One region of the Achromobacter sp. genome, then DNA from elsewhere that is predicted to be linked to it. Evidence: predicted binding sites of a transcription regulator. Region 1 holds the regulator's gene; each other region holds the start of a gene.
The links. Region 1 encodes sigma-54, which starts transcription at its own class of promoters, with help from an activator protein. Its sites were predicted from a motif close to TGGCANGNAANCTGCTTT; they were not measured.
Positions count from the first base shown of each region.

Region 2: ACO6D5_RS23350 (BMP family protein) is a predicted target of sigma-54. The motif match lies at 3,929-3,946, and genes of this name have one in related genera.
Region 3: ACO6D5_RS21275 (ANTAR domain-containing response regulator) is a predicted target of sigma-54. The motif match lies at 3,916-3,933, and genes of this name have one in related genera.

Region 1 is NZ_DBHKZA010000013.1:63,764-70,654, forward strand. Features, by position in the region: gene ACO6D5_RS07020 (flagellar transcriptional regulator FlhD) at 1-248, opposite strand, end outside; gene ACO6D5_RS07025 (DUF2325 domain-containing protein) at 551-1,267, shown strand; gene ACO6D5_RS07030 (PAS domain-containing protein) at 1,342-4,353, shown strand; gene ACO6D5_RS07035 (hypothetical protein) at 4,515-4,871, shown strand; gene ACO6D5_RS07040 (RNA polymerase factor sigma-54) at 4,967-6,445, opposite strand; gene ACO6D5_RS07045 (sigma-54 interaction domain-containing protein) at 6,590-6,891, opposite strand, start outside.
Region 2 is NZ_DBHKZA010000074.1:18,318-25,208, forward strand. Features, by position in the region: gene ACO6D5_RS23335 (ABC transporter permease) at 1-48, opposite strand, end outside; gene ACO6D5_RS23340 (ABC transporter permease subunit) at 59-1,132, opposite strand; gene ACO6D5_RS23345 (ABC transporter ATP-binding protein) at 1,182-2,711, opposite strand; gene ACO6D5_RS23350 (BMP family protein) at 2,708-3,742, opposite strand; gene ACO6D5_RS23355 (DedA family protein/thiosulfate sulfurtransferase GlpE) at 4,175-5,089, shown strand; gene panE (2-dehydropantoate 2-reductase) at 5,220-6,146, shown strand; gene ACO6D5_RS23365 (NAD(P)H-binding protein) at 6,302-6,891, shown strand, end outside.
Region 3 is NZ_DBHKZA010000062.1:27,124-34,014, reverse strand. Features, by position in the region: partial or broken gene ACO6D5_RS21295 (NAD(P)/FAD-dependent oxidoreductase) at 1-503, opposite strand, end outside; gene ACO6D5_RS21290 (ABC transporter ATP-binding protein) at 525-1,403, opposite strand; gene ntrB (nitrate ABC transporter permease) at 1,407-2,237, opposite strand; gene ACO6D5_RS21280 (CmpA/NrtA family ABC transporter substrate-binding protein) at 2,263-3,564, opposite strand; gene ACO6D5_RS21275 (ANTAR domain-containing response regulator) at 3,957-4,538, shown strand; gene cysG (siroheme synthase CysG) at 4,648-6,063, shown strand; gene upp (uracil phosphoribosyltransferase) at 6,172-6,810, opposite strand.

The DNA of each region.
Region 1 (6,891 bases):
ATGCCCTGGCTGAGCGCCGACAGCAGCAGGTGCGGCGTCAGATCCAGCTGCGCCAGCAGCACGCTGCATCGCGACATCTTGATCAGGTTCTCAGGGGAAAGGGCGGCCAGCCATTGACAGGCGTGCGGCGATATCTGCAGCCCGGCCATCGCTGGCGCGTTGCCGGTGCGGGCCAGACGCTGCAATAGCAGCAAATACATCAGGTTGGTTTCGTGGATATCGCGCAGAAGTTCGGTGGATTTCGGCATCGGGCATCCCTGACTTCGATGGTTCCGCCGGTCGGCCACGGCCGGAGCGGAAGGGCGCGTGGCGTCCTCGTGGGAACGCCTATTCCAAGCCCGGGGCGGGCTTGCGAGCCGGAAGAGTTTGTCGATCATATTTAAGCGATCCGGGCGCGTCAGTTATGGATTTCCCTGTGCGCGGGGCGGGCAGGCCGTCATTTCTTAAAAACGACGCATTCTCATTTATAATTGCCCGCATGCCAAGTGGCGCGCTGCGGGGAGTGTCCTGCGCGCAGCTATCCGGTGACCGGTTCAACCCGAGGCCTGCGATGACTTCCTCTACCCTAGACCGACAGACACTGCAGCGTGAACATGCGGCGCTGCTTGCCGCTTATGGCCAGGCGCAATCGCATTGCAGCCAATTGCTCAGCGCGCAGGCGGCGCGGATCCTGTATCTGGAAGCGCAAGCCATGCGCCTGCGCGCCGCGGTCATCCAGCGTGAGACCGCATTGGCCTGGGCGCGGGAAGACCATCGCGCATTGGAAGGGGCGATACCGGGCCTGCCCAGGCGGGTGGCGCTGGCGCGGCGGGTCACGCAGTTGATGGAGCGCATCCAGTGCCTCATGCGCGAGCGGTTGGCCTGGCAGGACCGCGCCAGCCAGGCACGGGCGCGTCCCGTCGAACCGCTGGCCGACGCCGTGGCGCCTCCGCCTGCCGTGACGGCCGTCGCCCTGCGTGAAAAATCCGTGCTCTGCGTGGGCGAAGACGCCATGGCGTTGATGCTCACGCGCAAAGTCGTGGAGCTTGCCGGCGGCCGTTACCTGGGCCACAGCGGCGAGGGCGACGCGGACGGCGCGACGCTCGAGGCCAGTCTGGTTGCTGCGGATCTGGTCATCTGCCAGACGGGGTGCGTCAGCCATGGCGCCTACTGGCGCGTCAAAGACCACTGCACCCGCACGGGCAAGCAATGCGTGCTGGTCGACAAGCCCGAAGCGCTGAACGCCTTGCGCCTGGTCGCAGACACCCCGTTGGAGCAGGAACGGTAGCGTCGCGTTACCGAGCGTTTCCGCAAGGCGACCCCGCCCCGCAATACAGTAGGCGTTGGCGAAAGGGGGCAGACATGTTGAAAAAACAAGATCGCGTAGCCCTCCCTTGGACGGATACGCTTGCCCGTCTGGAAGACGAACGCATCATGTTGCAGCGGATTGCCGCAGGCATGCCGCTGCCGCACGTGCTGGAGCACGTGCTGTACGCTATCGAGGCGCAATCCAGCGTCGAATTACGCGCGGCGATCGCCCTGATCGACGATACCGGGACATTCCTGTTGCATGCCGCGGCACCCAGCTTGCCCGCGGCGTTCAACCTGGCAGTGCAGCGCACGCCGATCGGGCCGCACATGGCGTCCTGGGGCTCGGCGGCGTTTGCAGGCAGTGCCGTGTATGTGGAGGACATCGCCTCGCATCCCGATTGGGAACGCTGGCGCGACTTGGCGCTGGCGCACGGATTGCGGGCGTGCTGGTCCACGCCGATCAAGGCGCCGGACGGACGCCTCTTGGGAGTGTTCTCGAACTACTACGGCGCCGTGCGTTCGCCATCGGCCGACGATATCGACGCCATTGCGCTGGTGACGCGCAGCGCGGCGTTGGCGATTGAACGCCACCTGACCGACACCGCGTTGCGCGCCAGCGGCGAGCGCTGGCGTGCGATGTTCGACGGCATGCAGGAAGCCTTCTTCCTGAGCGAGGCGCTGCGCGACGACAGCGGCCGCATCGTGGATTTCCGCTTTCTGGAGGTCAACCCGGCATTCGAGCGCCAAAGCGGCATGCGGGAAGGCGATACGCTGGGCCATACGCTGCGCGAGATGATCCCGGGGGTGCCCGGGCAGATCATGGACGCGTTCGCCCAAGTGGTGGAAACCGGTGAGCCAACGCAGTTCGAGTTCGCCGTGCCGGCTCCCAAGGAGGCCTGGTACGAGGCCCGCGCGCGCAAGGATGGCGACGACCGGATGATGGCGTTGTTCCTGGACGTGACCGCGCGCAAGGCTGCCGAGACGGAACTGTGGGAGGGGCAGCACCGGAAGAATTTCCTGCTGTCGCTGGGTGACCGCATGCGTGAACTGCACCACCAGTCGGAAATCGAACGCGCCGCCTGCGAAGGCCTGGGGCAACATCTGTCGCTGGGCCTGGTGGCCGTGGTGGACTGGCCCGGCGACGATGCGGAGTCGGTGTCGCCGTCCACGTGCTGGCGGTCCGAGGGGGACCGGGCGACCCAGCCGGCGCTCGGGCCCGGGCAGTTTGGCGACGAGTTCAAGGCTGCGCTGCGCAAGGGCCGCACGGCCTATGTCGAACCGCTGTTGGCGGATTCGGAGGGCGAGGTCCGCCCCTCCGCGATCGTGGTGCCGATGCGCCGCTGGGGGCGGCAGGGGGCCGCGCTATTGGTGCGTCCGCAATCCACCAGCCGGCTCAAGGCCGGCGATCTCACTTTCATTGAAGAGGTGACGGAACGCATGTGCGATGCCGTCGAGCGCTCGCAATACGCCCGGACGCTGGAGCAACGGGTCGAGCACGCCATTGCCGAACGCGACCGCATCTGGCGCCTGTCGCCGGAGTTGCTTGCCGTGGTCGACGCGCAAGAGCGCTTCGTGAGCGTGAACCCGGCGGTGCGGCCCATCCTGGGATGGAGTCCGGAGCAGTTCCTTTCCATGGGGCTGGCCGAACTGGTGCATCCGGACGACCAGGCGGCCACGCGCGCCGCCATCGCGCAAGCTTCCCACGCGGACCCCGCGCAAGCGGTGCGGCATATGGAAAACCGGTTGCTGGCGCGCGGCGGCACCTATCGCTGGATCACCTGGAGCATGTCGTGGTCGCAGGATAGCCTTTACATGACGGGCCGGGACGATACCGACCTGAAGGCGCAGGCCGAGATGCTTCGGGATACCGAGCAGGCGTTGCGGCAGTCGCAGAAGATGGAAGCGGTGGGGCGGCTGACAGGGGGGATCGCGCACGACTTCAACAACATGCTCCAGGGGATCACGGGCGCCTTGTACCTGATCAAACGCAAGCTGGACGCCGACACGCCCGAGCAGGCAGAGCGCTTCATCAACGTGGCGATGGATTCCGCCAACCGGGCCGCGCACCTGACGCAACGCTTGCTGACTTTTTCCCGGCGCCAGCCCATTGACCCGAAGCCATTCAGCGTAGGGTCGACCTTGCAGTCGATGGCCGACCTGTTCCATCGATACACGGGCGAGCGCGTGCGCCTGGTCTTCGACCTGGACCCGGGACTCTGGACTGTACGATGCGACAAGAATCAGTTCGAGAACGCGTTGCTGAATCTGGTGATCAACGCCTGCGATGCCATGCCCAATGGCGGCGCCTTGACCATAGCTGGCCTGAATCAGTCCATGGATGCGATGCGGTTGCGCCAGTTTCCCGGCGTGAAGTCCGGGGATTTCGTGGAAGTGTCGGTGTCGGACGTCGGCTGTGGCATGCCGCCAGACGTGTTGGCCCATGCTTTTGATCCGTTCTTCACGACCAAGCCGTTGGGCGAAGGGACGGGCTTGGGGCTATCGATGATCTATGGTTTTGCCAAGCAGGCCGGCGGCATGGCCACGCTGGAAAGCGCGGTCGCCAAGGGCACGACGGTCAGGCTCTTCCTTCCCCGGTACGACGGCGCGCCAGATGCGGCAGCGCGTCCGGAGCCCTCGGCCCAACAGGCGCCGGGCGTGGGGCAGCCGTCCGTGGTGGTCCTGGTGGAAGACGACGACAACGTGCGCGACATGGTGCACGAGTGCCTGGTCGAGCTGGGCATGCGGGTTTTGACCGCGGCCGATGGCGAGGCGGGGCTGGAGCTGGTGCTGGGCACGTCCGGCATCGATCTGTTGGTGACGGACGTTGGCTTGCCGGCCCTGAACGGTCGGCAACTGGCGGATGCCGCGCGGGCGGCGCATCCGGGGCTGAAAGTGCTGCTGATGACGGGATACGCCGAAAGCGCGGCGCACGACCGGGGATTCCTGGAGCAGGGGATGGAATTGATCGTCAAGCCGTTCTCGCTGGATGCGTTGGGCGAAAGGGTGCAGCACATGCTGGCCGAGCCGCGCGACGCGGTGCCGGGCGGCGCAGGCTCGACGTAGCACTGGCGAGGGGATGCCAGGGTTGCAAAGACAGGTAAAAAATACCCGTCCCCACGTGCTGGACGGCGGGCTGCGCAGGCAGGCGGGCGGATGAAGACAGGGTGGGGTGCGGGAACGAGGCTTGCGTACAGGTCCTTGCATTCCAACCAAGGAGTCTGACTATGAAAACCCGTGCCATGACTTGCGCTTTTGTACTGCTGACGGGCCTGACGTCCGCCGGCGCCGCGCTGGCCCAGTCCGCCAGCCCGACTACGCCGTCTTCCACGCCGAACGACGCCTCCGCCGCCCAGCCGAACCGCCCCTTGCCGGCGGGGCAGATGGCGCCTGCGCCCAATGCGACGCCCTCTACGGGGACCACCGCGCCCGCGATGCAACATAGCGGCACCATGTCTTCGGGCAAGAAGCACTCCGATGAAACGCCCAAGCGTCCTCGCGAGGCCAACGACAACGTGCCACGCACGCCGGCCGCCGGCGCCGCGCCGCCTCCGGGGTATCCGAATTCGGGTGGCTCGAAGTAAGCGTCCGGAACTTGGCAGCCCCCTCGGGGCTGCCATAAAGAAGAAGGCTTCCGCTGGGAAGCCTTCTTTGCGTTCGGCGCCGGCCGGCAAAACCGCTAGTGTTGGCGGCGCAACTCCGCGGGCGGCACGCGCAGTTGCCCGCGGTACTTGGATACGGTACGGCGCGCCAGCAGGATGCCGCTGGAGGCCAGTTGCTGCGTCAGGGCCACATCGGACAACGGCATAGTGGGGTCTTCGGCGTCGACCATTTCCTTGATCAGGGCCCGCACCGCGGCGGCGGAGCACGAACCGCCCGATTCGGTGGCAAGCTCGCGGGAGAAGAAGTGGCGGAACTCGAACACGCCACGCGGCGTCACCATGTACTTGCCCACGGTGGCCCGAGAGACCGTGGACTCGTGCATGTCCAGATCGTCGGCGACTTCGCGCAGCATCAGGGGTCGCAGCGCCACTTCGCCGTACTCAAAGAACGTCTGCTGCCGTTTGACGATGGCCTCTGCGACACGCTGGATGGTGGTGTAACGCTGTTCCACGTTGCGCACCAGCCAGCGCGCCTCCTGCAGCTCTTGGGCCATGGGGCTGCGATCGTCCAAGCGGGCACGGCGGAACAGGTCTGCGTAGGTGCGGTGCAGGCGCGCATGCGGCATCGCGTTACGGTTGGGCAGCACGCGCCAGCGCGCGTGCCACTTGTCCACGAACACGTCGGGCACGACATACACGGGGGCTTCCGCGCTGTAGCGGGCGCCCGGCTTCGGGTCCAGGCTGCGGATGAGCGCGCACGCCTCGCGCAGCGCGTCATCGGAGCAGTCGAGCAGGCGCCGCAGTCCCACGCAGTCGTTCTTCCCCAGGCGGTCCAGATGCTCGCGCACGATGCGCAACGCCAAGTCACGGGTCGCCGGGTCGACAGTACGCGCGGCTGACAGTTGCAGCGTCAGGCATTCGGTCAGGTCGCGCGCGCCCAGGCCAGGCGCGTCCAACTGCTGAACCAGGCGCAGGGCGGTGGTCCATTCCGCGTCATCGGGCGGCGGGTTGAATTCGGGACGGTCCGGGCTGCACAGGCTGTCGAGCGGCACGCGCAGATAGCCATCGTCATCCAGGGCGTCGATGATGAATTCCGCCAGCAGCCGATCACGCGGCTGCAGGTGATAGTTGCCAAGGTCCAGAGACAGGCGTTCACGCATCGATAGCGACGCGCTGGCCCATTGGCCCAGGTCCTTGCCTTCGCCACCGCCGGTGCCGGACGACGGCATGGGGTAATCGCCGGAATAAGTAGGCGCATCGGGAGGCGGTTCCTCGCCTTCAGCGCCCGGCGTCGCCGTCTGCTCCCTGGACGTGTCGGCGCCGTGGGCGTCGTCGGCGTCGTTGCCGAAACCCAGAGGCTTCGCGTCCAGGCCGTTGGCCGTACCGTCGGTTTCCTGCTCGTCGCCGTCTTCAAGAAAGGGATTGGTGGCCAGCGCATGCTCCACCGCGGTCGTGAACTCAAGCGCCGACATCTGCAGCAGCTTGACGGACTGCTGCAGCCGGGGCGCCAGCGTCATCTGCTGTCGCAGGCGCAATTCTTGCGTAGGGTGGCCCAATCGAGTCTCCTTGCCGGGAGCCGCCGGAAGGCGGCGTATCCTGGATACTCATGCAAGATCCATGCCAGGTGGACTTGCGGGCGGGCATCGAGAGGAGGGCGGCCGCTTGCGGAGCCGCTATTACAAGCCGGCGGTAAGAACTGCTCAGCGGTCCGCCAGGCCTTCCTTGTCGTACACATCCAGCCGGTTGTAGAGCGTCTTCAGGCTGACGCCCAAGGTGTCTGCCGCCAAGCGCTTGTCACCGTCATGGTGCGCCAGCGTCGCCAGGATGAACTCGCGCTGGGCCCGGCCCAGCGGCATGCCGACCGGAAAGTTCAGCGAACCGTCACGCAATTCCGTCCGTTGGCGCGCCGGGCCCCGCGCCAGGAGGTCGGTGTCCAATTGCGTGTCTGACAAGATGAAGGCGCGCTGCACGACATTGCGCAGTTCCCGCACGTTGCCTGGCC
Region 2 (6,891 bases), on a different contig from region 1:
CACGGCAACCCAGAAGGCCGAGGAACTGATCAGATCCATCCATTCCATGTCGTGCTCCTCAAGCCCGGTTGCGGCGCAGGCGGTACTGCGCAAATAGCGTCGCGACCAGCATGGCAAGCAACGAGGTGGCGACGATGACGTCGGCGATGTAGTTCGGCACCGCGATGGCGCGGCTCATGCTGTCGGCCCCGACCAGCATGCCGGCCACGAAGATGCTGGCCATGATCACGCCCAGCGGGTGCAGGCCGGCCAGCATGGCGACGACGACGCCCGTGTAGCCGTAGCCTGGCGACATGTCCAGCGTGACGTAGCCCGTGCGGCCCGCCACTTCGATGGCGCCGGCAAGGCCTGCCAGCGCGCCCGACAGCATGGCGGTGCCCAGCATCACGCGGTTGACCGGCAGGCCCAAAAAGCGCGAAGCATGCGCGTTGGCGCCCACGGCGCGCATCTGGAAGCCGAACACCGTGTAGCGGTTCAAGAGCCACAGGCCCAGCGCCAGGCCGGCCGCCCACAAGAGGCCGGTGTGGGCGCGCGTGCGTTCAATCAGCTTGCCCAGTTCCAGGTCGCCGTTGAGCGCCACGGATTGCGGCCAGCCCATCGCCATCGGGTCCTTCATCGGGCCGTCCAGCATCATGGACACGAACAGCAGCACGATGAAGTTGCCCAGCAGCGTGGTTACGACTTCGTCCACGCCCAGCCGGGTCTTCAGCAGCGCGGGGATCAGCAGCAGCAAGGCGCCCGCCAGGGCCGCCGCCAGCATCATGCCGCCGAACAGCACGGGCACCGGCAGGTCGAAGCCGGTGCCGTCATGCAGGCCGCCGATGGCGACGGCCGCCAGCGCCCCAAGATACAGCTGGCCTTCGGCGCCGATGTTGTAGAAGCGGGCGCGGAATGCCACGGCACAGGCCAGGCCCGTCAGCATCAGCGGGGTGGCGCGGGTCAGCGTTTCGGACAGGGCGAAGCGCGAGCCGAACGCGCCTTCGAACAGCAGCGCGTAGGTGCGGCCCACGGGGGCGCCGGCCCAGGCCACCAGCAAGGTGCAGACCGCCAGCGTAAAGAGGATGGCCGCGATGGGGGCCAAGGCCAGCGCCAGGCGGCTGGGCTCGGGGCGGCGTTCCAGGATCAGTTTCATGCGAGTGATGCTCAATAGAGGGGGCGTCGGCGCGCAACGGACCGGGCCGTCATGCGCGGGTGCCCGTCATGGCCAGGCCGACGGTGGCGGGCGTCCAGTCGGCCACCGGCTTGACGGCCACCAGCTTGCCGCCGCACAGCACGGCGATGCGGTCGGCCAGGGCGAAGATTTCTTCCAGGTCTTCGGACACCAGCAGCACGCCGGCGCCGCGCGCGCGGGCGGCCAGCAGCTGCTCGCGCACATAGGCGACGGCGCCGATGTCCAGGCCCCAGGTGGGCTGGTCGGCCACGATGAAGCGCGGTTCGCGCGCCAAGGTGCGGCCCAGGATCAGCTTCTGCATATTGCCGCCCGACAGACTGCGCGTGCGCACGTCCAGCGACGCCGCGCGCACGTCGAACTGCTTGGCCAGCGATGCGGCGTACGCGCGGCCCGCGCGGGCGCGGATCAGGCCGTAGCGCGCGAAGCGCTTGTCCTTCAGGTCTTCGACGATGGCGTTTTCCCAAAGCGGGCTGTCGCCGATCATGCCTTCGCCGTGGCGGTCTTCCGGAATTCGGCCGACGCGGGCCGCGGTCCAGCCGGCCGGCGTGGTGGGCGCGGCCGCGTGCTCGGCGCCCAGCCGGATCGTGCCGTCGGACGGCTGGCGCAGGCCGGTCAGGACCGACACCAGCGCCTGCTGGCCGTTGCCGGCCACCCCCGCGATCGCGACGATCTCGTGCTTGTGGACCACCAGGTCCAGGCTGTCCAGGCGCGGCGCGCCGTCGCGGCTGTCGCGCACGGTGACCTGCGACAAGGTCACGACCGGCGCGGCTTGCTCGGCGGCAGCCACCGCTTCGGCGTGCGGCATGACGACTTTGCGGCCCACCATCAGTTCCGCGAGTTCGGCGGGGCTGGTGCCGGCGGTGTCGCGTTCGGCCACCAGCTTGCCCTGGCGCAGCACGGCCACGCGGCGCGATACGGCCATCACTTCGTCCAGCTTGTGCGAAATGAAGATGACGGCCAGGCCTTCGTCGACGAAGCCGCGCAGGGTTGCGAACAGGTCCTGCACTTCCTGCGGCGTGAGCACCGCCGTGGGTTCATCCAGGATCAGCACGCGGGCGCCGCGGTACAGCGCCTTCAGGATTTCGACGCGCTGCTTTTCGCCGACGGAAAGCCCGCCCACGCGCGCGTCGGGATCCACGCCCAGGCCGAAGCGCTGGCCCAGTTCGACCAGCCGGCGGCGCGCCGCGCCGCGGCCGGAGGCCAGCTTCCACAGCGACTCGGTGCCGACCATGATGTTGTCCAGCACGGTCAGGTTGTCGGCCAGGGTGAAGTGCTGATGCACCATGCCCACGCCCGCCGCCAGCGCGGCGTCCGGCCGGCCGGGCGGCAAAGGCTTGCCGAAGACGTCGATACTGCCGGCGTCGGCCACATAGTGGCCGAACAGGATCGACACCAGGGTCGATTTGCCGGCGCCGTTCTCGCCCAGCAGGGCCAAGACTTCGCCTTGCCGAAGCGTCAGCGAGATGTCGTCATTGGCCGTGAGGCTGCCGAAGCGCTTGGTGATCCCCGTCAGTTGCAGGGCGAGAGGCGCTTGGTTCATCGTGCCGAGGACTTGGGTTCTTTGTCGACGACCTGCACCGTGAAGCTGCCGTCCAGGATGGCCTTTTGCTTGGCCTCTACGCGGGCGATCAGCTCGGACGGGATCTTCGATTCAAAGGTGCCCAGCGGCGCCAGCGACGAACCGTTGTGCTTCATCAGCGAGTATTGGCCGAAGTCGGCCGCCTTGAACGTGCCCGCCTTCACTTGCTTGAGCGCCTCGTCGATCGTGGGCTCCATACTCCACAGCGCGGATGCCACCACGGTTTCCGGGTATTGCGGCTGCGTGTCGATCACGTTGCCGATGGCCAGCTTGCCGCGTTCCTTGGCCGCGTCCGACACGCCGAAGCGTTCGGCGTACAGCACGTCCGCGCCCTTGTCGATCATCGCGAAGGCCGCTTCCTTGGCCTTCGGGGGATCGAACCACGAACCGATGAAGGTCACCGTGAACTCGGCCTTCGGGTTCACTTCCTTGGCGCCTTCGATGAAGGCTTGCATCAGGCGGTTCACTTCCGGGATGGGGTAGCCGCCGACCAGGCCGATCTTGCCGGTCTTGCTCATGCCCCCGGCGATCATGCCGGTCAGGTAGGCGGGTTCCTGGATGTAGTTGTCGAACACCGAGAAGTTGGGTTGCTGCGGCTTGCCCGAGGAACCCATCAGGAAGGCGGTCTGCGGATAGTCCTTGGCCACCTTGCGGGCGGCGGCTTCCACGGCGAAGGCTTCGCCCACCACCAGCTTGTTGCCCTGCTCGGCGTACTGGCGCATGACGCGCTCGTAGTCGGCGTTGGTGACGTTTTCCGAGAAGGTGTATTCGATCTCGCCACGGTCGCGGGCGGCCGTCAGCGCCTTGTGGATGCGCGACACCCATTGCTGCTCGACCGGCACCGTGTAGATGGCGGCGACTTTCGTCTTGGCCGGGGCCTGGGCTTGCGCCGCGCCCGAGAACAGCAAAGCGCCAGCGGCGGCAGCGGCCGCCAGCTTGAGCAGGCCGCGGCGCGCGATGCCGCCGGCGGACGGGGTGGACAGGGATTTCATGCGGGAGACTCCTTCGCGGGGATGGAAAGGGGGAACCGTTGGGGCGACGATGCGCATGCCTGGCTGCGGCCGCCGACGGGCAGGGTCGGCGCAAGCGGACGAAAACGTAGGCGTGGGATCAGTCATGGGGATGGGGGCGCCGGGGGCGCGTCCCATCCGAATGGTCGGTGCGCAGCCAGTCCAGGCGAAGCAAGTTGTATGCCATGAGGCATTCCTGCGACAAGTCGGGGAAACCTGATGAACGGGCAGGATTATAGGCACCCCGGCGGGGAAACGTGGCACCAAGATGGTGCACCGTGTCCCAAGGGTTGGACATTGCGCGCGTGAAACGCCGTGTTGCGGTGCAAGCCGCGCGGGCAATGCGCCTGGCGAGCCGTCGCGCGCCTAAAATCGAAGGATGAGCCGCGCCCCGCGCGGCAAGCTGGAAAGTCCATGCAAGACATTCAATTGCTGCTCGAGCAGTACGGCGGGTGGCTGGTGTTCGCGAACGTCCTGGTCGAACAGGCGGGCCTGCCCGTGCCCGCGTATCCCATGTTGATCGCCGCGGGCGCGTTGGGCGGCGCGGCCGGATGGCTGACCCCCTGGCTGGCGGCCACCGTGGCCTGCCTCTTGGCCGACTCCCTCTGGTATGCCGCCGGCCGCCGCTACGGCGCGCGCTTGCTGGGCGTGATCTGCAAGATGTCGCTGTCGCAGGATTCCTGCATCCGCCAGACGCAGCGCCTGTACCTGCGCATCGGCGTGCGGGCGCTGCTGGTGTGCAAGTTCCTGCCTGGCGCGGGCGCGCTGTCGACCGTCATGGCGGGCCTGACGGGCACCGCCTACCGGCGCTTCCTGCTTTATGACCTGGTGGGCGCCATGATCTGGGCGGGGTCCGCCTTGCTGCTGGGCGGCCTGTTCCACAGCGTGGTCAATGACGTGCTGGAAATCCTGGGCACCTACGGCGCCATGGGCCTGGGCGTGCTGGCAGCGGTGCTGGCGCTGTATATCCTGACGCGCTTTTTGCGCCGCCGGATCCTCCTGCGCAGCCTGCGCGTCATCCCCCGCGTGTCCGTCGATGAACTGATGCAATGGCGCCAGGACGGCCGCAACACGGTGGTCTTCGACGTGCGTCCTGAAGCGCAGCGAGATGCCGAACGCATTCCGGGCGCCATCGCTGTCGACCTGAAGGCGCCGCTGCCGGCGCTGGATCCGGGCGCGCTGGACTCCGACATCGTGGTGTATTGCGCCTGCCCCAATGAAGTGTCGGCCGCGCTGCTGGCCTCGCGCCTGCGCGCGGCGGGCTATCCCAAGACCTGGGCGCTGCGCGGCGGCTACGAAGCCTGGGCGGAACACAACCACGCCGTCTGAGCCCGCCGCTTGCCGAAATCGGCTGTCCGGCGCGTGGGCAGCGGGCGCTTGCACAATGCGCCGGCCGCCGCGCCAAGCGCATAATTCCGTATCAGCCCGCGAAACAGGCGGGCAGCTACAGGAGAGACAAATGCGGTTGTTGTTCTTGGGTGCCGGCGGCACCGGCGGTTATTTCGGCGGACGCGCCGCCCAGGCGGGCGCGGACGTGACCTTCCTGGTGCGCGAACCGCGCGCGGCCCGGATCCGCGAACAGGGCTTGCGCATCCAGAGCCCGTTCGGCGACGCCACGCTGCACCCCAAGCTGGCCACGCAGCAGACCCTGCAGGGCCAGTACGACGTGGTCGTGCTCAGCTGCAAGGCCTATGACCTGGCCAGCGCCATCGACGCCATCCGCCCCGCGGTCGGCCCCGACACGGCGGTGCTGCCCATCATGAACGGCGTGCTGCAGTACGACGTGCTGGACCGCGAATTCGGTCCGCACCGCGTCTTGGGCGGGCTGTGCCAGATCAACGCCACGCTTGGCCCCGAGGGCGAAGTCGTGCACCTGGGCAAGCACGCCAGCATCGTCTTCGGCGAACGCGCGGGCCCCGCCCGCAGCGAACGCTGCGTGGCGCTGGAGCAGGCGCTTGCCGGCGGCGAATACGTCAGCCGCCTGAGCGAAGACATCCACCAGGACATCTGGGAAAAGTACGTCATGCTGACGACGCTGGCCGCCGGCACCTGCCTGATGCGCGGCGCGATCGGGCAGATCGCCTCCACCGACGACGGCATCGACATCCTGAAGAGCCTGTTGCAGGAATCGCAAGCCGTGGCGGCCGCGTCCGGCCATGCGGTCCGCCCCGAAGCCGATGCCTTCGCGCAAAAGCTGATGAGCGACCGCACGCAACCCATGACGGCGTCCATGTTCCGCGACCTGCGCCAGGGCCTGCCGGTCGAGGCCGACCACATTGTGGGCGACATGGTGCGGCGCGCCCGCACGCTGGGTGTCGACGCGACCTATCTGCGGGTGGCGTATTCGCACTTGCAGGTTTATCAAGCGCAGCGCAACGCAGGTTGAATCCGGCCGATTGATGCATGAATTGCAAAAAACTCTTCCGATTTATTGGGTTTTTTGTTCGGATTTGACCGAATAGTATGGATTTGCCTGAACCGGAGCGTGTTGCGGCGCATCGTGCGCCGCCCGCTCCGGCTTCCCTCCCAAGGAGCAAGACCATGAAAATCGCATTGATCGGCATTACCGGCCGCGTGGGTTCCCGCGTGGCCGACGAATTGCTCAAGCGCGGGCACCAGGTGACGGGCATCGCCCGCAACCCGGCCGACGTGAATGCCCAGCCCGGCCTGACCATCCAGCAGGGCGACGCTACCGACCCCGAAACCCTGACGCCGCTGCTGACCGGCCACGACGCCGTCGTCAGCGCCACGCGTTTCGTGTCGACCGACGCGCGCCCCTTGCTGGCAGCCGTGAAGAACGCCGGCGTGCCGCGCCTGCTGGTCGTGGGCGGCGCGGGCAGCCTGTTGGTGGCCCCCGGCAAGCTGCTGATCGATACCCCGGAATTCCCCGACGCCTACAAGCCCGAGGCCCGCGCCGGCGTCGTGTTCCTGGATACGCTGCGCCAGGAAAAGGTGTTGAATTGGACCTTCCTGTCGCCCTCCGCGCTGTTCGAGCCGGGCGAGCGCACGGGCACGTTCCGCGTGGGCGACGACTATCTGCTGGCCGACGACGACGGCAAGAGCTGGATCTCGATGGAAGACTATGCGATTGCGCTGGCCGACGAGATCGAGACGCCCAAGCATTCGCGCCG
Region 3 (6,891 bases), on a different contig from region 1:
CGCGCGGCCAATCCGTTGGCCGCTTCCAGGCCCAGCAACCCACCCCCGATCACGACGGCGTGCCGATAGCGCGAGGACGCTTCGATCATCCGGTTCACGTCGCCGATATCACGGAAGGCGACCACGCCGTCCAGGTCGGCGCCCGGCACGGGCAGGATGAACGGGTTCGACCCCGTGGCCAGCAGCAGCCGGTCATAGGGCGCCTCGGTTCCATCATCGGCGTGCACGATGCGGCGCAGTCGGTCCACGTGCGTCACCTTGCGGTTGCGCAGCAAGCGGATGCCGTGGCGCGCGTACCAGTCCTCGTCGTTCAGGACAATGTCCTGCAAGGTGCGTTCGCCGGTCAGAACGGGCGACAGCAGGATCCGGTTGTAGTTGGTGTGGGGCTCGGCGCCGAACACCGTGATGTCGTACAGGTCAGGCGCCAGCGCCAGCAGTTCTTCCACCGTGCGGATGCCCGCCATGCCATTGCCCACCACCACCAGCTTCTGCTTTGCACCCATGACGGCCTCCGTGGCTGGCCTTCAAGCGGCCGCGCGGGTCGCGGCCTGGGCGCCGCTGCCCTCCGCGGCCGTGGCGTCCAGGACGGCATTGGCCTGCGCCGCCGCCCGCGAGCGTTCGGGATTGCCGTGGCGGCGATGCAGGAAATCCACGACCGAGGCGCGGCACGCCAGATAGGTCGCGTCATTGGCCAACCGCAAGCGGTCGCGCGGCCGCGGCAGCGGCACTGGCAGGATCTCGCCGATGGTCGCCGCCGGGCCGTTGGTCAGCATGACGATGCGGTCGGACAACAGCACCGCCTCGTCCACATCGTGCGTGACCATGATGGTGGTGGTGCGCGTCTTGGCCACGATCTTCAGCAATTCGTCCTGCAGGTGCGCACGCGTCAGCGCGTCCAAGGCGCCGAACGGTTCGTCCATCAGCAGCACGCCCGGCTCGATCGCCAGCGCGCGCGCAATGCCCACGCGCTGTTTCATGCCGCCCGAAATTTCACGCGGCAGCTTGTTCTGCGCCGCCAGCAAACCCACCAGTTCCAGCGCGGCGCGGGTGCGCTCAGCCAGTTGCGGGCGCTTCTCCTTGCCGCCAAAGACGCGTTCCACCGCCAGGTACACGTTCTGGAAGCAGGTCAGCCACGGCAGCAGCGAGTGGTTCTGGAACACGACGGCCCGATCCGGCCCGGGCCCGGTGATCTCGCGTTCAGCGCACAGCAGCACGCCGCTGGTGGGGCGCGTCAGCCCGGCGATCAGGTTCAGCAGCGTGGACTTGCCGCAACCCGAATGGCCGATCAGCGTGATGAACTCGCCCTGCTCCACGGTCAAGTCGATGTCGCGCAGCGCCACGAAGACGCCCTTGCGGGTGGTGAACGTCTGACCCACGCGTTCGATGCGTACGAATTTCTTCATGGCCTATTCCTCGGTATAGGTGAAGCGGCGGGCCAGCGCGACCAGCAGGGTTTCCAACAGCAGCCCCACGATGCCGATCACGAAGATGGCGATGACGATGTGCTCGACCTTCAGGTTGTTCCACTCGTCCCACAGCCAGAAGCCGATGCCCGTGCCGCCGGTCAGCATTTCCGCCGCCACGATCACCAGCCACGCGGTGCCGATGGACAGGCGCACGCCCGTCAGCATGTAGGGCAGCACCGCCGGCAGCAGCACCTTGGTCGTGACCTTCCATTCCGACAGGTTCAGCACCCGCGCCACGTTCAGATAGTCTTGCGGCACGCGCGACACGCCTACCGCGGTGTTGATGATCATCGGCCAGATCGAACAGATGAAAATGGCCCAGATCGCAGCCGGATTGGCCGCCTTGAACAACAGCAGCCCCAGGGGCAGCCAGGCCAGCGGCGACACCGGACGCAGCAGGCTGACGATGGGTGAGAACATGGCGCTGATCGCGGCGTAGCGGCCGATGGCGAAGCCGACCGGGATGCCGACCACCGCAGCCAGCCCGAAGCCGATCGCCACGCGCTCCAGCGACGCCAGCAGGTTCCAGCCGATGCCCTTGTCGTTGGGGCCGTTGTCATAGAACGGATCCGAGAACAGTTCCACCGCCGCGTGCCAGGTCACCCCTGGCGTCGGGATCTCCGGAATCCGCATGGCCACCACCTGCCACACCAGCACGAACAGCGCAAAGCCGGCCACCGGGCCCGCGACGGCCTTCAGCACGGACTCCAGCCGCTCGCGCCCCGCGGCGAAGATCGCCTCGCCGCGGCCCACATTCGTTACGGTAGACATTGCATGCCCCTTTTCTTTACCGGCCTCAGGCCTTGACCTTGAATCCGTCGGCATAGGCCGCGGGGTTGTTGCCGTCCCACACGACGCCGTCGATCAATTTGGAACTGCGCGTTTCGCTGGCGGGCAGCGCCACGCCGGCGGCCGACGCCGCCTGCTTGTAGAGGTCGATGCGGTTGACCTGCCTGGCGATCGCCAGATAGTCCGGATGCTCCTTCAACAGGCCCCAGCGCTTGTGCTGCGTCAGGAACCACATGCCGTCGCTCAGATACGGGAAATTCGCCGCACCGTCGGCGTAGAAGCGCATCGCATGCTCGTCGGTCCACGTCTTGCCCAGCCCGTCGTCATAGCGGCCCTGCATGCGGTCGACGATGCCGCTGGCGTCCGTGTTCACATAGGACTTCGCGGCGATGGTTTCGGCCGTCTTCTGGCGGTTGGCGGCAGACGCGTCGATCCACTTGCCGGCCTCGAGGATCGCTGCAGTGACGGCGCGTGCCGTGTTCGGATTGCGCGACACGAATTCCGCGCTGGTGCCCAGGACCTTTTCGGGATGATCCTGCCAGATGCCTTGCGTGGTCACGGCGGTGAAGCCGATCTTGTCCATGATGGCGCGCGCCCCCCAGGGTTCGCCCACGCAGAAGCCGTCCATGTTGCCCACGCGCATGTTGGCCACCATCTGCGGCGGCGGCACCGTGATGACCTTCGCGTCCTGCATCGGATGGATGCCGTAGGTCGCCAGCCAGTAGTACAGCCACATGGCGTGCGTGCCGGTCGGGAAGGTCTGCGCGAAGGTGTATTCACGCTTGTCGGCCGCCATCAGCTTGGCCAGCGATTCGCCGTCGCGCGCGCCGGCTTGCAGCAGCTTGTTCGACAGCGTGATCGCCTGGCCATTCTGGTTCAGGTTCATCAGCACTGCCATATCCTTCTTCGGCCCGCCGACGCCCAGATGCACGCCATAGACCAGGCCGTACAGCACGTGCGCCATGTCCAGCTCGCCGTTCATGAGTTTGTCGCGCACCGCGGCCCACGAGGCTTCCTTGGACGGCGTGATCGTCACGCCATGCTTCTTGTCGATGCCCAGCACCGACGCCATCACGACCGAAGCGCAATCGGTCAGCGGGATGAAACCGATCTTCACCTCGGTCTTCTCAGGCGCGTCGGTGCCTGCCGCCCAGGCGCCTGCGCGCACCAGCGGATCAACCAGCGACAGCAGGCTGGCGCCCGCCACCGCGCGCGCCGTTCCGCTCAACCACTTGCGGCGGCCGGCGTCAGCGGTCAGGTCCGCGCGGGTGGCGGGTCGGGTGGAGGGGCTACGTGTCACTGGCGTCATGCATGGCTCCTGGCAAAAAAAAACGTTCCGCGCGCCATGGAACCCAGTCCATTGGCGCTGCGGAACGTCGTTGTTCCTAGCCGCGTGGTGCGGCGCGTTGCGTCGGGCGACCGCCGTTGGCCCCCTGATTCCACTTAAGCAATCACCGTGCCAACTGCGTTATTTTTCCCCATACCTGCCCAAATCCCGCGCCAGCGTTGGCTTTACACGAACGCCGCGCGCGCGCCGCGTTGGCCCGGCGCACCAGGCGCGAACCAAGTTGGTGCATCCATCGATGCGGCGGCGCACCACGCCTGTGCGGCTGAGGCCCTGCGGCTGTGCCCGGGCGCTGATCCCCGCACGCCATCGAGATGGCACGGAACTTGCATGACTGAAAGCATCTGGGGGATCTCATGCTGAAAGTCATGCTGCTCAACGATGGCGAGGGACGCGCGGTGTCGCTGCGGCAGACGCTTGCCGCGGCGGGCGTGCGCATCGTCGCGGAAGTGGCGCCCGGCATGGACCTGGCCGCCGCCATCGCCGAGGCCGCCCCCGACGTCGTGCTGATCGACAGCGACGCCCCCGGGCGCGACACGCTGGAAAACGTCTGTGTGGCCAGCGAGCACAGCGACCGCCCGGTCGTGATGTTCACCGACAACGGCAACCGGGACACCATCCGCAGCGCCCTGCGCGCGGGTGTCGCGGCCTATGTGGTGGGCGACGTGCCGGCCGCCCGGATCGAACCGCTGCTGACGGTGGCGATCGAGCGTTTCGCCATGGAGAAGTCTCGCCGCGAAGAACTGCGCGACGCGCAACTGCGCCTGGCCGACCGGCAATGGGTCGAAAGGGCAAAAGGAATATTGATGAAGGCGCGCGCCATTCCCGAGGATGAGGCGCACCGCCTGTTGCGCGAACGCGCCATGCAGAGCCAGAAGCGCTTGGGGGAAGTCGCCCGCGAGGTCGTCGAAATGAGCCAATGGCTGGGCAAGGGCTAGCTACATGATTTTTAGCTATATGGATTCATGAAATCAAAAGTTGTGGGGATGAAACCCGCTCCCTATGATCGTCTGATATTTCGCCGGGTACGCCCGGGGCGGGCATTTGATGAAGCTTTTCCCGATTTTTGCCGACTTGAAAGCGCGGCTGGTGTTGGTGGTGGGCGGTGGCGCGGTGGCCGAGCGCAAGACGCTCGCCCTGCTGGAAGCCTCGGCCGAAGTCGTCGTGGGTGCGCCGGAACTGACGCCCGCGCTGGCTGCGTTGGCCGCCAAAGGCCGCATCCGCCATTTGGCCGGGCGGTTTGATGCCGCCTGGCTGGACGACGTCTGGCTGGTGGTCGCCGCCACCGACGACCGCGCCGCCAACGCCGCGGTGTCTGAAGCCGCCGGCGCCCGCCGCATCTTCACCAACGTGGTGGACGACCCGGAACTGTCCTCCTTCCAGGTACCGTCCATCGTCGACCGGTCGCCCGTCATCGTGGCCATTTCGTCCTCGGGCGTGGCGCCGGTGTTGGCGCGGCGCATCCGCGAACGCATCGAATCGCTGTTCGACCACACGCTGGGCCAACTGGCCGGCCTGGCCGCCACCTACCGCAAGCGCATTCGTGCCAGCCACCCCGACCTGGGCGCGCGCCGCCGCTTCTACGACTGGCTGCTGGACGGCCCCGTAGCCGGCTTCCTGCGCCAGCAGCAGCCCACCCGGGCTGAGGCCGCCTTGGTCGATGCCCTGGCTGCGCCGCTGGCGCCCGCCGACGGCAGCGTGGTGCTGGTGGGGGCAGGCCCCGGCGATCCCGGGCTATTGACGCTGAAGGCGCTGCGCGCCTTGAACGAAGCCGACGTCATCCTGTATGACCGCCTGGTCAGCGACGACATCATGGCGCTGGCGCGCCGTGATGCCGACCGCGTGCCGGTCGGCAAGCTTCCGGGCGAAAACCACCACGCGACCCAGGCGCGCATCCACGCCCTGCTGGTGGAGCATGCGCAGGCAGGCCGCCGTGTAGTGCGTCTGAAAGGCGGCGACGCGTTCATTTTTGGACGGGGTGGCGAAGAACTGGAATATCTGCGCGCGCATGGCGTGCGCTATGAAGTGGTGCCCGGCATCACCGCTGCGCTGGCCTGTGCGGCCTATGCGGGCATCCCGCTGACGCACCGCGAGCATGCGCAGTCGGTCCGGCTGATCACGGCGCATTGCCGTGAGGACGAAGACAACCTGGACTGGCCTGCGCTGGCGCGCGAGCGGCAGACGCTGGCGTTCTATATGGGGGTTGGCCAGTTGGATCTGCTGACCGGACGCCTGTTGCGCCACGGGCGCGCAGCCCAGACGCCGTTCGCGCTGATCGAAAACGGCAGCCGGCCCGAACAGCGCGTGCTGTCGGGCACGCTTGCAGAACTGCCCCGTTTGGCCGCCGAGCACGCAATCCGGTCGCCCGCGCTGCTGATCGTGGGAGAAGTCGCCGGCCTGGCGCCGCAATTGCAGTGGTTCGGCCAGCATATCGATGGCCGGCCGCAACGGCTGGCGGCTTGATCCGTTACGCGCGTCAGTTACGTGCGCGGCGCCGTTTGAAAGGTTGCGCGCGCCGGGCGGCTTGGTGCTTGGCCCGCAGTCCGCGCGCAACCCATCATCCGATACGCGTCACTCTGTCTTCTGGGTCGTACCGAAGATCCGGTCACCCGCATCGCCCAGGCCCGGCATGATGTATCCGTGCTCGTTCAGGCCGTCATCGATCGATGCGGTGTAGATATGCACATCCGGATGCTTGGCCAGCACGGCGTCGATGCCCACGGGCGCCGCCACCAGGACGAGCGCGCGGATTTCCTTGCAGCCGGCGCGCTTGAGCAGGTCGATGGCGGCAACCATCGAACCGCCCGTCGCCAGCATCGGATCGACGATCAGCGCCAGGCGCTGGTCCAGTTCACCGACCAGGCGTTCCAGATAGGTGTGCGCTTCCAGCGTCTCTTCGTTGCGGGCCACGCCCACCACGCTGACCTTGGCGCCCGGAATCAGGCTCAGCACGCCATCCAGCATGCCGATGCCGGCGCGCAGGATCGGCACCACAGTGACTTTCTTGCCGGCGATCTTCTCGACCTGAACCTGGCCACACCAGCCTTCCACGGTGGCCGGCGCCAGCGGCAGGTCCTTGGACGCTTCGTAAGTCAGCAGCGCGCCCACTTCCTGCGACAACTCTCGAAAGCTCTTGGTGCTGAGGTCGGCGCGACGCATGATCCCGAGCTTATGGCGGATCAAGGGATGGCGGATTTCGTGCACAGGCATGTGCGTAACACTCCAGAATATTGAAAAGACGGGGTTTTTCGCCTCAGGCGCCACCCGAACAGCGCAACGCATTGGCGTTGC